One region of the Serratia rubidaea genome, then DNA from elsewhere that is predicted to be linked to it. Evidence: predicted binding sites of a transcription regulator. Region 1 holds the regulator's gene; the other holds the start of a gene.

Evidence for each region. The regulator Fur, encoded in region 1, represses iron uptake genes when iron is present. The targets are predictions, from matches to a motif close to ATAATAATGAGAACNACTATCAA.
Region 2: the regulator Fur is predicted to act here: its motif matches at 4,871-4,893, upstream of I6G83_RS00125 (isochorismate synthase).

The regions. Positions count from the first base shown of each region.
Region 1 covers NZ_CP065640.1:2,748,377-2,755,676, reverse strand. The annotation lists gene pgm (phosphoglucomutase (alpha-D-glucose-1,6-bisphosphate-dependent)) at 1-1,523, opposite strand, end outside; gene seqA (replication initiation negative regulator SeqA) at 1,600-2,133, opposite strand; gene ybfF (esterase) at 2,400-3,182, shown strand; gene ybfE (LexA regulated protein) at 3,435-3,722, shown strand; gene fldA (flavodoxin FldA) at 3,945-4,484, shown strand; gene fur (ferric iron uptake transcriptional regulator) at 4,799-5,245, shown strand; gene I6G83_RS12825 (beta-N-acetylhexosaminidase) at 5,361-7,300, opposite strand, start outside.
Region 2 covers NZ_CP065640.1:16,492-23,791, forward strand. The annotation lists gene dhbA (2,3-dihydro-2,3-dihydroxybenzoate dehydrogenase) at 365-1,120, opposite strand; gene I6G83_RS00115 (isochorismatase family protein) at 1,117-1,983, opposite strand; gene I6G83_RS00120 ((2,3-dihydroxybenzoyl)adenylate synthase) at 1,987-3,618, opposite strand; gene I6G83_RS00125 (isochorismate synthase) at 3,626-4,834, opposite strand; gene fepB (Fe2+-enterobactin ABC transporter substrate-binding protein) at 5,069-6,019, shown strand; gene entS (enterobactin transporter EntS) at 6,006-7,277, opposite strand.

The sequences.
Region 1 (7,300 bases):
GGACGCGCGGCAAACCAGCCGTTGTCAGTCATTACCTTCAGGCCGCCGATCGATGCGCCGTTGCCCGGCGCCGCCGTCAGGCGGGCGGTGATGGCATCGCCGCCCAGCGTGTCGGCCTGCACCATTTCCGGCGACAGCTTGGACAGCGCCGCTTTCTGCGCGTGGCTGGCCGGCGCCTGCAGACGGTTGTAGCTTGGCGCGCCGAAACGAGCCGCCAGCAGATCGTAGTGACGCTGCGGGTTCTCGCCGCTCACCGCGGTGATCTCCGCCGCCAGCAGGCACATGATGATGCCGTCTTTGTCGGTGGACCACGGCTTGCCGTCGAAGCGCAGGAAGGAGGCGCCGGCGCTCTCTTCACCGCCGAAGCCGAAGCTGCCGTCGTACAGGCCGTCAACGAACCATTTGAAACCGACCGGCACTTCCACCAGTTTGCGGCCCAGATCGGCCACCACGCGGTCAATCATCGCGCTGGATACCAGCGTTTTACCGACGGCGACGTCAGCGCCCCACTGCGGGCGATGCTGGAACAGGTAGTTGATCGCCACCGCCAGATAATGGTTCGGGTTCATCAGGCCGGCCGGCGTCACGATGCCGTGACGGTCGTAGTCCGGATCGTTGGCGAACGCCAGGTCGAACTTGTCGCGCAGCGCCAGCAGACCCGCCATCGCCGATTCGGAGGAGCAGTCCATACGAATCACGCCGTCGTGGTCCAGACGCATAAAGCGGAAGGTCTGATCGACGGCGTCGTTCACCAGCGTCAGATCCAGTTTGTAATGTTCGGCAATACGCTGCCAGTAGGCGATGCCGGAGCCGCCGAGCGGATCGACGCCCAGCTTCAGGCCGGCATTCTGAATAGCCGGCATATCCACCACGTCCACCAGCCCTTCAACATACGGCTGCACCAGATCCTGCGCATGCAAATGGCCGCTGTTCCAGGCCTTGTCCAGCGACTGACGCTGCACGCCCTGCAGCTTGGCGCTCAGCAGTTCGTTGGCGCGTTTTTCAATCACCGAGGTTAGGTTGGTGTCGGCCGGGCCGCCGTTAGGCGGGTTGTATTTGATGCCGCCATCTTCCGGCGGGTTGTGGGAAGGCGTGATGACGATGCCGTCCGCCTGTGCGCCGCCTTTGCTGTTGTAGCTCAGGATGGCGTTGGAAATCGCCGGCGTTGGCGTATAGCCGTTGTTTTCCTGCACGATCACATCCACGCCGTTGGCGGTCAGAACTTCCAGCACCGAGATAAATGCCGGTTCAGACAGCGCGTGCGTATCCTTACCCACGTAGCACGGGCCGGTCACGCCCTGCTGGCGACGCACTTCGGCAATCGCCTGGGCAATGGCCAGAATGTGCGCTTCATTAAAACTGTGACGCTCGGCGCTGCCGCGGTGGCCGGACGTGCCGAATTTCACCGCATGGGCGGCATTGCCGGCTTCCGGCTGCAGCACATAGTACTGCGACGTCAGCTGCGCCACGTTGATCAGATCGCTTTGCTGAGCCGGTTGCCCGGCACGTGGATGGTTCGCCATCAACATCTCTCCCTTTCCCTTCTCAAACGGCCGGACGCAATGCGGCAACGGCCGACGAGACGAGCAGTTCGCTAAATCAAATAGTCCCGCAAACCTTTTCAGTCAGCTCCGTCGGGAACTGCATGCCCAGCATAATGTGTTCCACCATGCTGCGTTTACGGCCGGTATTGGTATTGGTGATCACCCAGTAAGGCGTGCCCGGAACGTGTTTCGGTTTGGTGTGCGTTCCATTTGCCAGCAGCGTTTGCTGATCGCCGGCAAAATAGGTGCGGGTACGGCCATGCAATGCCTCGGTCGCCATGGCGAAGCCGGCAGCATCCAGGGTATACAGCGTAGAAAGTACCAGCATAAAGCGATTTACGGCTTTGTTCTGCTCGGCGTATTCATCCGACAGCAGCAGTTCGCGCATGGCGCGGACGCGATCGCGCGGGCGTGACGGCGCCGCTTTTTCCGGCTCCTGATTCTGGGCCACAACGCTTGCGCTACGCACAGGTTGCCCTGCGGAAAACTTCAACATACGCCGTAAAATATCGGACGCACTTTCCCCGATATGTTGCGTGTGGCTGGCAATATAACGGTAAAGTTCTTCGTCGACTTCAATAGTTTTCATCTTTATCCAGTACTGTGTTTTCTACTTAAAGCCCGAAGCCAGGTTCTGGTTTCAGGCCGAGGGATTATAAAGTTAAAAGCGCGGGGGCAGACACAACAAAGTGCCGTTCGCGGGCAAAAGCAGACTATTACCTATATCCCCGTCATTTTTTATCCTGCCGGCACGGGCGGGCGGGAACGACGGTGGATCACGGGGTGCGTCAGCACTGCCAATCCATCACCTTTGCAGATAATGAGTATGATACCCTATCAGAACCTCTCAAGATCATGAACTTCGCGATGAAATTACATTATCAATTGCTGGCCGCACAGGCGGAGAACACCGATACCCTGCCTATCCTGCTGATCCACGGCCTGTTCGGCAATCTCGACAACCTCGGGGTGCTGGCGCGCGATCTGAATCAGCAGCACAGCGTGATTAAAGTCGATCTGCGTAACCACGGCCTGTCGCCGCGTTCCGATGAGATGAGCTATGCCGCGATGGCGCAAGACCTGCTGACGCTGCTGGACGACCTCCAGATCGCCCGCGCCATCGTGATCGGCCATTCGATGGGCGGCAAGGCCGCCATGGCGCTGACCGCGCTGGCGCCCGACCGCATTGCACGGCTGGTGGTGATCGATATCGCCCCGGTGGCCTACCCGAGCCGCCACCATGACGACATCTTCGCCGCCCTGACGGCGGTCAGCGACGCCGGCCTTACCCAGCGCCAGCAGGCGGCGCAGCTGATGCGCGACTATCTGGATGAAGAAGGGGTCATTCAGTTCCTGCTGAAATCCTTTCACCAGGGAGAGTGGCGCTTCAACCTGCCGGTGCTGATCGCCAACTACGCGGCGATTATCGGCTGGCGCGAAGTGCCCGCCTGGCCCCACCCAACGCTGTTTATCCGCGGCGGGCTGTCAGAGTACGTGCAAAACAGCTATCGCGACGCCATCGCGCGCCAGTTTCCGCAGGCGCGCGCCTACGAGGTGGCCGGCACCGGACACTGGGTGCATGCGGAAAAACCGCAGGCGGTGCTGCGCGCCATTCACCGCTTTTTGGGCCAGCCCTGAACGCAGGTGGCGAAAAAACGCGCTAAAGATAACGGCTTAGCGCGTTTGCGCCTCAGTTAGGCATTGTCGTTGCGACGCCTGCTGGGGTAAGATGGCGCGCTATAATTTTTGCCGCCATCCCCAGCGTGCTGTCCGGCGCCAGATTGGGGGCAAAGTTGGCTTAGGTTGTAACGACCTGAACGGTATTAACCACAGCGTCCGGAAAGCAGACCATCGCTTTTTGATGCTAATTCCCTTGCAGTACCGCTACCTATGGCAAAAGAACAAACGGATCGCACGACGCTGGATCTGTTCGCAGATGAACGCCGTCCGGGGCGCCCGAAAACCAACCCGTTATCCCGTGATGAACAGCTTAGAATCAATAAGCGTAATCAGTTACGGCGCGATAAAGTCCGCGGGTTACGGCGTGTGGAACTGAAAATCAACGCGGAAGCGGTGGAAGCGCTGAACAGGCTGGCCGAACAGCGCAACATCAGCCGCAGCGAACTGATCGAGCAAATGCTGCTGGCGCAGCTGGCGGACGAACAGCCGTCGCAATAATAACGTGCGGCAGCCGCACACGGCGTAAGGCGATGCCCGCTTAACGCCGCCTTACTTTCCGGCATCGCATGAACGCGATAAAACCCCGGAGCAAATTTCTGGCATGATAGGCGTTTACCGGTGGGACCCAGGTCTTTACCAAGACGCTACTTTACAACGATACCGATGCGATCAGCAGGCGAAACGTATTGTAATTTATTGAATTAAAAGGTTATACGCAATATGGCTAACGTAGGCATTTTCTTTGGCAGCGACACGGGCAATACCGAAAACATTGCCAAGATGATTCAAAAGCTCCTTCGCAAAGACTTCGGCGATGATGTTGCTGAGATTCACGACATCGCCAAAAGCAGCAAAGAAGATCTGGACGCATTCGACATTTTGCTGCTGGGCATCCCGACCTGGTACTACGGTGAAGCACAATGTGACTGGGACGACTTTTTCCCGACGCTGGAAGAAATAGACTTCAACGGTAAGCTGGTTGCGCTGTTCGGCTGCGGCGATCAGGAAGACTATGCCGAGTACTTCTGCGACGCGATGGGCACCATCCGCGATATTATCGAACCGCGCGGCGCCGCTATCGTCGGCCACTGGCCAACCAAAGGCTACCATTTCGAAGCCTCCAAGGGTCTGGCGGACGACGACAACTTTATCGGTTTGGCCATTGATGAAGACCGCCAGCCGGAACTGACCAACGAACGCGTAGAAGCCTGGGTCAAACAGATCGTCGCAGAGCTGAGCCTGGCCGATATCATCGGCTGATATTATGCTCCGCAATGCTGCGAGACGGCTCCCGCTGACCGGCGGGGCCGTTATCGGCATCACGGATTGAAGCAATAGAAGCTACATATTAGTAACTTCCCTCCCCGTCACGGTAGACTCTGGCCCCGGTTTATCCCATTCATCAAGATGTTGCACGCGCAACATGTAACGGCGCAATAGACTTTTGTTAACAACCGGCGGTTTCCATTTAGGTCAACCGGTTCTATAATGAGTCGCTATTAACGCTTTGTGCCGACCGATGCCACAGGCAACAATGCCTCAACTGATTAGCATAGTAACAGGACTGAATCCGCATGACTGACAACAACACCGCATTGAAGAAGGCCGGCTTAAAAGTCACGCTTCCGCGACTCAAAATCCTGGAAGTGCTGCAAGATCCGGCTTGCCATCATGTCAGTGCGGAAGATTTGTATAAGAAACTGATCGACATGGGCGAAGAGATTGGTCTGGCGACGGTTTACCGCGTACTGAACCAGTTTGACGACGCCGGTATCGTTACCCGTCACAACTTCGAAGGCGGCAAGTCCGTATTTGAGCTGACCCAACAGCATCACCACGATCACCTGATCTGCCTGGACTGCGGCAAAGTGATCGAGTTCAGCGATGAGTCCATCGAAGCGCGTCAGCGTGATATCGCCAAACAGCACGGCATCAAGCTCACCAACCACAGCCTGTACCTGTATGGCCACTGCACCAGCGGTGACTGCCGTGAAAACGATACGCTGCATAACAAGAAATAAAGCTGGCCTGCCAGCGTAAATCAGGAACCGCCGCACGGCGGTTTTTTTATGCCTGTCGATCGAGGAGCCGCTGCGGCGCCCGCCGTTATAGCGATGGGCGCCGCAGACGTTTGGCTTAGGCCGTTACCGGCTCCGCGCGGCTGAAGCGCTTGCCGTCCGGGCTTGCCGAACGCACCTGCACCTCGCCCTGCACCGCCGGTCTGGCGGCGTCATCATAGCGCTGCCAGCTCTGACCGCCGTCGGTCGAATACTCGATGGTCAGGCCCGGCAGTGCAATATTGGCCTCCAGCCTGCCGCCGTCAATGCGTGCGCCCGGCACCGGCAGGCGATAGCGGATACCGCCCGCATCCAGCTTGGCCAGTTCACGCTGCCCCAGGATATTGGCAAAAACCTGCCACTCCTGCGCCAGCTTTTTGCCGTCGACAAAGCGGGTTTCCCCACCCTTGTACTCGCGGCCCGCCTGATAGTCCAGCTCCCAGTCGGCGCGGTGCCAGGCGCGCTCGGCCACCGACAGCGCACGTGGGAAGATCATATACTCCATCTGCGGATCGGTTCGCACCACCTCGCTCCACAGCTGGGCGGACAGACCGTGCGCCCCCGGCCACGGCTTGTCGCTCTTGGCGCTGAACGCGTTGCCGTCACGGTCGACCGAGGTTTCGGCATTCTGCGGCATATTGTCCGGAGCAAAGCTGAAAATCTTGCGCTCGTCGCTGAAGCGGGTGCCCCAGTAATAGCCGCTGTCGTTCGGGTTCACTTCATACGGGAAGTCCAGATAGACATAGTCCGGGTTGGAGACCACCACTTCATAACCCTTGTTGGCCCAGTCGTTCACCGAGTCAAAACCGCCCCAGTACAGGGTATCCCAGAAGTTGACGCCCACACGCGAAGTGGCGAACGCTTTGGCGTCCTTGGCGTCTTTCAGGCCATCCTGCCAGGCCTGCATCCGATCGATACCGTGCGCCTTCACCAGCTTGCTGACCTCCTGGCCGAAGTAGCTCGGCAGATGTTCCATATCCGCCACTTTACCGCTGTCGATCAGCCGCTGGCAGGCCTGCGACTTCGCCCATGGCTTATCTTCCTTGCTCAGATCGAGCATCCCCTTGCCCGCCTCCGGTTTCTTCACGTCGGTGTAGCCGGCCCCCAGACGGATGTTTTTCGCCTCATCGCCACCAAAGTGCCAGGTGCCGATCGGCTGCCCCGCCTCCTGATGCATTTTGACCAGTTCCCCCATCACTTTGTCGACAAAGCGGGTGGAGGAGTCCAGGCACGGGTTCAGGTAGCTCTGACGGTTAAAGAACTGTACCGAGGTGGTGTTCGAGGTATCGGTCGGGTCGACCAGCCGGTACGCCTCCGCCTCCTGCTGCTTGCCCTGCGCCATCAGTTTCTGGTAGCGCGCCTCCATGGAAACCACCGCCGCGCGGGCGTGCGCCGGCATGTCGATTTCCGGGATCACCTCAATATGTCGCGCCTGCGCATACTTGAGAATGTCGATGTAATCCTGACGCGAGAAGAAACCGCCGTAGACATCCGGCCCCTGACCGTACTGCGGCAGCAGACAGGTGGTTTCGCTCAGGTCATGGCAGCGCTGCGCACCGACGTCCGTCAACTCCGGCAGGCCGGGGATTTCAATACGCCAGCCCTCATCATCGGTCAGGTGGAAATGGAATTTATTCAGCTTATAGGCCGCCATCTGATCCAGCAGGCGCAGCACGGCGTCCTTATGGTGGAAATTGCGCGCCACGTCGAGGAACAGCCCGCGGTAGGCAAAGCGCGGCGCGTCGCTCGCCTCCAGCGCGGCAATCTTCTTCTCGCCATTCAGCGGAATCAGCGACAAAATGGACTGCAGACCGTAGAACACCCCGCTCTGGTCAAAGCCGGTAATCCGCGCTTCCTTCTCGCCCAGCGTCAATTTATAGGCGCCGGATTGCGCCATCTCGCCGCTAAACGATGCCGGTCTGATCTCGGTGACGATCGGGTAGCCCGTCGCCGCACTCGCGACGCCAAGCTGCTTAAAGCGCTCGCGCACCACCTCCGCTGACGCCTGATCCAGCGCGT
Region 2 (7,300 bases), 2.3 Mb from region 1:
ATGCGCGCTCCGCAATAATCTCCGACTCTGCTATCACATATCCCCCCAAGGTCGTGTTGGATGAGACAAAAGCGTTTACGCTTTTGAACAGCGCTTGCGCTGGCCCGAAGGGCGAGTCTCGCAGAGACGAGTAATCAGCGAAGCGAGACGACAACGCGCAGCGTTGCCCGCAGGGCGAGGCCAAAGGCCGAGTCAATCCTGCACGACCCGCCCTATTAGAAAAAGCGCCTTTTGGCGCTTTTTTCGCATGTGTGCTCCGCACAATATTCTGCCCTACTGACTCTGCCCTCGCTGTCGCCACGACAAAAAAAGGGCGCAGCCTGCGCCGCGCCCCGCTATCCGGTCGTCACCACTCGGGCAAGCCTCAGGCCGCCAGCGTTGCTCCGCCGTCAATCACAATATCCTGCATGGTGATATGGCTGGCCATATCCGACGCCAGGAACAAAATGGCATCGCTGATTTCCTGCGGCTGGGCGATTTTCCCCAGCGGAATCCCCAGCTTGAACTGCTCGGGGAAACCGTTGATGGTTTTCTGCTCACCCGTTTCATCCTGCCACATGCCGCGCTGCATCGGCGTATTGGTCGAGCCTGGCGACACCATGTTCGAACGCACGCCGAATTCGGCCATTTCCAGCCCCACCGTCTGGCACAGGCTGCGCAGCGCCGCTTTGGAAGCGCAGTAGGCCGCCATGCCGACGCGCGGTACGTGCGCCGCGTTGGAGGCGATGCTGACGATCGCACCGCGACGCTGGCGGCGGAATACCGGCAGCGTGTGACGGAACATATTGAACGCCCCACCGGCGTTGACGTTCAAGCAGGCCATCCAGTCGGCACTGCTGGTGGCGTCGGTCAGCCCCATACGCAGAATGCCGGCGCCGTTGACCAGCACGTCCAGCTCGCCATGTTGCGCCAGCAGCCGCGTGCATACGCGCTCTACCGCCTCGGCGTCGGCGATATCCAGCACTTCGGTGTGGAATGGATATTCCGCCTCGCTGAACCGCAGATCAAAACCGACCACCTCGGCGCCCGCGGCGGCAAACTGCCGTGCGGTCTGCAAGCCGATACCGGCGCCCGCCCCGGTTACCCATACGCGTTTGCCGCTAAAGTCCCAGCTGCTCATCCGGCCTGCTCTCCGGCGAGCAGCGCCCACCAGCTGTCAATGGTCGGATTCTTGGCCAGCGCGATAAAGTCGATATCGCCGCGGATTTTACGCCAGCGCGTCGCCAGCTCCATGATGCGTACCGAATCCAGACCGTAATCAATCAGGTTCTCGTCGTTGCCCATCTCTTCGCTGTCTTCATCCAGCAGCGGCAGGATCAGCGCCCGCAGCGCCTCTTTGCTGGCGATGCCGTTACTTTGCGGCAGCAGGTCGGCGGTGCTGACCACGCGGCCGCAGCGGCCGGCGGTATAGCGCAGCGCCATCAGGTGTTCGTCGCGCGAGAAGTCCGCCAGCCCATCCGCCACCATAAACGGCTGGATGTTACGCATAAAGGCGTCGATCGCGGTGGTCAGGCAGCCGATATGCGCGTACACGCCGCAGATAATCAGCTGGTCGCGGCCGGTTTCCTGCAGAATGTCCTGCAGCGGCGAACGGTGGAAGGCGCTGTAGCGCCACTTCACCAGCACGGTGTCATCCTCTTCCGGCGCCAGCGCGGCCACCACCGCCTGCTGCTCCGGATGTTTGTTCAGCCCCGGCCCCCACATATCGTTCAGCAGCGCCCGGTCTTCATCGCTCTGCTGGTTCGGCTGCGCGGTATAAAACACCGGGATCCCCTGGGCCTTGCAGTAACGACGCAAGTTGGCGATATTCTCCACCACCTGCTTGATCATCGGGCTGTCTTCACCCCAGAAGTTAAGGAAATACTGCTGCATATCGTGAATCAGCAGCGCGGCGCGCTGTGGCTCAACCGTCCAGTTCACCTTATTGGCCGGTAATTCAGCCGCGGCCGGCAGCGCATAATCATTGAGTTTAGGAATGGCCATCGTTCAATCTCCCTGGACCTGGGTGGCTTGCTGCGCGTCCAGCAGGCGCTGGCGCAGCAGTTTCTTATCAACTTTACCGACCGCCGTCAGCGGCAGGCTCTCCACCTGCACAAAGCGGTCCGGCAATTTAAATTCGGCGACGCCCTGCTCACGCAGATGACGACGCAGCACCACCGGCTTTAACGTCTCGCCGGCGATAAAATAGGCGCAGCTCTTTTCACCCATCAGCGCATCCGGCATGGAAACCAGCGCGGCGTTAATCACCGCGCCGTGACGCAGCAGCAGGTTTTCGATCTCTTCCGCCGCGATCTTCTCGCCGCCGCGGTTGATCTGATCTTTTTGCCGCCCTTCCACGCAGATATAGCCGTCTTCCGTCATGCGGATCAGATCGCCGGAGCAGTAGAAACCGTCGGCGTCGAACGCGTCGGCGTTGTGCGCCGGGCTCTGGTAGTAACCGCGGAAGGTGTACGGGCCGCGGGTCATCAGACGGCCGACCTGGCCGACCGGCAGCGGATTGCCATCGTCATCGGCCACCCAGACTTCGTCGTCCGGCGACATCGGGCAGCCCTGCGTGGTGAGGATATGGCGATCGTCATCGTCCAGCTGGGTATAGTTCACCAACCCTTCCGCCATGCCGAACACCTGCTGCAGCTGGCAGCCGATTTCCGCCGGAATGCGCGCCGCCAGGCTTTCACCCAGCTTGGCGCCGCCGACCTGCAACAGCTGCAGGCTGGCGAGCGGCGCGTTGCTGCCCCACTCTTCAATCGCCTGCAGCCACAGCGTGACCGCCGGCGGCACCAGCGCGGTGACGTTGATTTGATGCTGTTCAATCAGTCTGAAGCACTGGCCGGCGTCCGGATCGGCGGCAAACACCACCTGACCGGCGGCATAAAACACGCCCAGCACGCCCGGCGAGCTCATCGGGTAGTTGTGCGCCACCGGCAGCGCGCACAGATAGCGCGTCTCGCGGTCAAAACGGCACACCTCGACGCTGCGGCGAATGCTGTAGTAGTAATCATTGTGGGTGCGCGGGATCAGTTTCGGCGTGCCGGTGCTGCCGCCGGACAGTTGGAAGAACGCGACCCGATCGGCCGCGGACGGCGTCGCGCGGAAATCGCCGCTCTCTTCCGCCAGCATCGCCGCCAGCGACTGCTCGCCCTGCGCGTGGCTGCGCAGCGCCACCACGCGCAGCGACGGATGCTGCGCCCGGAAGGTCGCCAGAAAATCGTCATTGCCGAACAGCGCATGCTGAGCGTCGGCAATCAGCACCGCCGGTTTGATTTGCTCAGCGTAGGCGTGCAGCTCGCTGCGCTGATGGCTGAACAGCGCATTAACCGGTGCCACGCCAATTTTCAACAGGGCGAAGAAGGTGACATAAAACTCCACCACATTGCCCAACTGCACCAGGGCGGTTTCTCCCGGCTGAATGCCGCGGCGCAGCAGCGCGGCGGCCAGACGATCCGACTGCTGATGCAGCTGGCGGTAGCTCAGGCGATTCTCGGCATCGATCAGCGCGGTAGCGTCGCTGTCCGCCTGGCGGTCGAGAATATCGGTCAGCGGTTTATCAATCCAGTAGCCGCGCTCGCGATAGCGCTGGGCAAACTCGGCCGGCCACGGGGTGAATGCAATACTCATGGTGTTGTTATCCTTGGTTCAGTCCAAACGCACGCAAAATGGTGCTGAGCTTGGTGCCGGTTTCATGCCATTCGGACTCCGGCGAAGAGTCTTTAACGATGCCGGCGCCGGCAAACAGACGCACCTGGCGGCCCTGTACGGTGCCGCAGCGGATGGTGACCACCCACTCGCCGTTGCCTTCGGCGTCGCACCAGCCGACGATGCCGCCGAACAGGCCGCGGTCGAAAGGCTCCAGCTCGGCAATCAGATCGCGCGCCTTCAGCGTCGGCGTGCCGCACAGCGCCGGCGTCGGGTGCAGCAAGCAGGCCAGCGACAGCGCATTTTCCCGGCGGCAGTCCACTTCGCCGTCGATCGGCGTCGACAGATGCCACAGCGTGCTGGTGCTCAGCAGCTCGGGGGCGTGCGGAATATTCAGGTAACGGCAGCGGCCGGTCAGCACCTGACGCATGCCTTCGGTCACATAGCCGTGTTCGACGTTATCTTTGCTCGACGCCAGCAGCTTCTCGCTCACTTCGCGGTCGCGCTGCGGATCGGCGTCGCGCCGGGCAGAGCCGGCCAGCGGGTTGGAGCAGAACTGCCCGCCGGATTTACGCAGCAGCAGTTCCGGGCTGGCGCCCAACAGCGCCCCGTCGGCCAACGGCACATGGAAATGAAAGCCGTTCGGGTTCTGCGCGATAATGCGCGCCATCAGCGCCTGACGCTCAACCGGCTGCCGGGTTTCAATCTCCAGCAGGCGCGACAGCACCACCTTGTCCAGCTCGCCGTCGGTCATCGCCGCCACCGCATCGCTGACCATCTGCATAAAGGGCGCCTGCGCCGGCAATTCATTCAGCACGTCTATTTCCGGGCCGTCGTTATCGGCCGCCGGCCGCGCCGCCATAAAGGCTTCGCGCTCAAACCACTGGGTGTGTTGCGGAATAAACAGCGACGACGGCTGGCGGGTGTCAAACGGGATCGCGCCGCACAGCACCGGCTTTTTAATGCCGGCCCGCCGCGCTTCATCAAAGGCATGACGCACGGCCTGCTGAAACTCGCCGTTGATATCATCGCCACCGGCGGCCGGCAGGGTGATATTGGCAAAGCACCCTTGCGTCGTCAGACTGCGAAAAGGAGATGTGAAAAAGAAGCCTGACGCCGGATCTACGCCGAAATGCGCCTGTTCGTTCTCTTTCGCGTGCGGTGCCTTCTGCTGAGCACCATTCACGGCTGTATCCATGGGTACGCCCTCTGTTATTCGCCAATAATAACCAATATAATAATGATTATCATTTGTGTTTCGTGGCGCTAAATTACCCTCCGTCTCCCGCTATGTCAATAAACGTAAACACTTCTTTACCCTGATAATCATGGTATAAACATTGTGGTATTCTCTAGATAAATGATAACCATTAAGCTTTCCGCATTTAACGGCGAGGCGAACTCGTCAATGACACCAACAAGGATTACCCGGATGAAGAAGATCCTGCTTTTGGGGCTGGCGCTGCTGACCCTCTCCGCGGCACAGGCGGCTTCCCCACAATGGCCCCGCACGATTGACACCTCTCACGGCCCCGTTACCCTCAAGCAGCCCCCGACGCGCATCGTCTCCACCAGCGTGACCCTGACCGGCACCCTGCTGGCGATTGACGCCCCGGTGGTCGCCAGCGGCGCCACCAACCCCAACGGCCGCTTTACCGATAAGCAGGGCTTTTTCCTCCAGTGGGGAGAGGTTGCCGCACAGCGCGGGGTGAAGCGTCTGTACGTCGGCGAACCGAATGCCGAAAGCATTGCCGGCGAAGCGCCGGACCTGATCGTGATCTCCGCCACCGGCGGCGACTCCGCGCTGCAGCTGTACGATCAGCTGTCCGTTATCGCGCCGGTGCTGGTGGTCAACTATGACGATAAAAGCTGGCAGGAGCTGGCGAAAGAGCTGGGCTACGCCACCGGACACGAAGCCCGGGCCGAGAAACTGACCGCCGACTTCGCCGCCCGCGAACAGGCGCTGAAACAGCGCATCACGCTGCCGCCGCAGCCGGTTTCCGCCCTGGTGTTCCGCCAGGACGGCAAGGCCGCCAATCTGTGGACCGCCCAATCCTCACAGGGAAAAATGCTGCAGCAGCTGGGTTTCACGCTGGCGCAACCGCCGGCCAGCCTGCACACCAGCACCAGCCAGGGCGCACGTGAAGATATTGTTCAACTGTCGGGAGAGAGTCTGGCGGCGGGGCTGAATGGCCAGACGCTGCTGCTGTTCGCCAATGACGAAAGCGACGTACAGCGTCTGATGAATAATAAATTCCTGGCGCAGCTGCCGGCGGTGCAAAACCAACGGGTTTATGCGCTCGGCAACGAAACCTTCCGTCTGGACTACTACAGCGCCAGCAACCTGCTGGCGCTGTTGGAAAAACGCTTTACTTCCCGCTAGCCTGCGCCGCAGCGGGCTGGAGGGTCGCCTCCGGTTCGCTGCGCGTAACCCGCCGCAAACTGCCCATCACCACCAGCAGCACCACGCCCAGCAACGCCGCGCCGAAGCCAAAACCGGTCGAGGTCATGGCCGGCAGCATCAGCGCCCCCATCGCCCCCAGCAGCAGCGCGCCCAGCGCGTCCCCCACCACGTTTTGCGCGGTCCACAGGCCGTTAATACGGCCAAGGAATGCATCCGGCGTCAGGTTCTGAATCAGCCCGTACTGCAGCAGAGAGTTCAGCGCGCTCAGATAGCCGAAGGCCACCAGACAGGCCAGCGCCAGACCGTACCACGGCATCAGGCCAAACAGTCCAACGGCGACAAACGCGGCGATGGCGGTCAGCAGCATCATCCAGCCCGGACGTGCCACCTGCGCCACCCGGCCGCTGGTGAAGGCGCCGAGGGCGGCGCCCAGCGGCACAGCGGCATACATAAAGCCCAGCTGCGACGCGTCAACGCCCCAGTTGCCGGCCAGCGCCGGGTACAGGATGCGCACCGCGCTGGCCATGGTCAGCAGCGCGCCGATCAGCGCCACCATGCCGATCACTTTATTCTGGAACAGAAAGGCAAAACCGCCGGCCAGCGCCTTCAGCGGATGCTCGCGCGGCTGCTCCGGCGGCGGCAGCTGCGGCAGACGCAGCAGCGGCACCAGTGTCAACAGGGTGCCGAGCGCCGCCAGCCCGTAGTTCCACGCCACCCCGGCGTGCGCGATCAGCAGGCCGCCCGCCGCCGGCGACAGAATCGAACCAAAGCGCACCGTCAGCATGCTGATGGCGCCGGCCTGCACGATATTCTCACGCCCGACCAGCGCCGGCGTCGCCGCCAGCAGCGCCGTGACGCCCACCGCACCAAAGAAGCCGTCCCATACCGCCAGCAGGTAAATCGCCGTCAGCGACGGTTCCGGCAGCGCCGCGTTGAGGCACATGCCGACAAAGCCGACGCCGCAGGTGGAGCGGGCAAACAGGATCAGACGGCGGCGCTCATAGCGATCGGCCAAGACGCCGCCCATCAGCAGGCCGGCGAACATGCCGCCGCCCGCCAGCGTTACCGCCAGACCCACCAGCAGCGTCGAACCGGTCAGCGCCTGGATCTGCACCGGAATGGCGATGGCCATCAGTCCCAGCGCCAAAATAGAGATAAAGCGCGCGCAGAATACGGCGCGGAACGCCTGATTGGTCTTCAGCAAACCAAAATCAAGCAAAATCGAGGGCTTACTCATTTTTTTTATCACCACAACTTTAA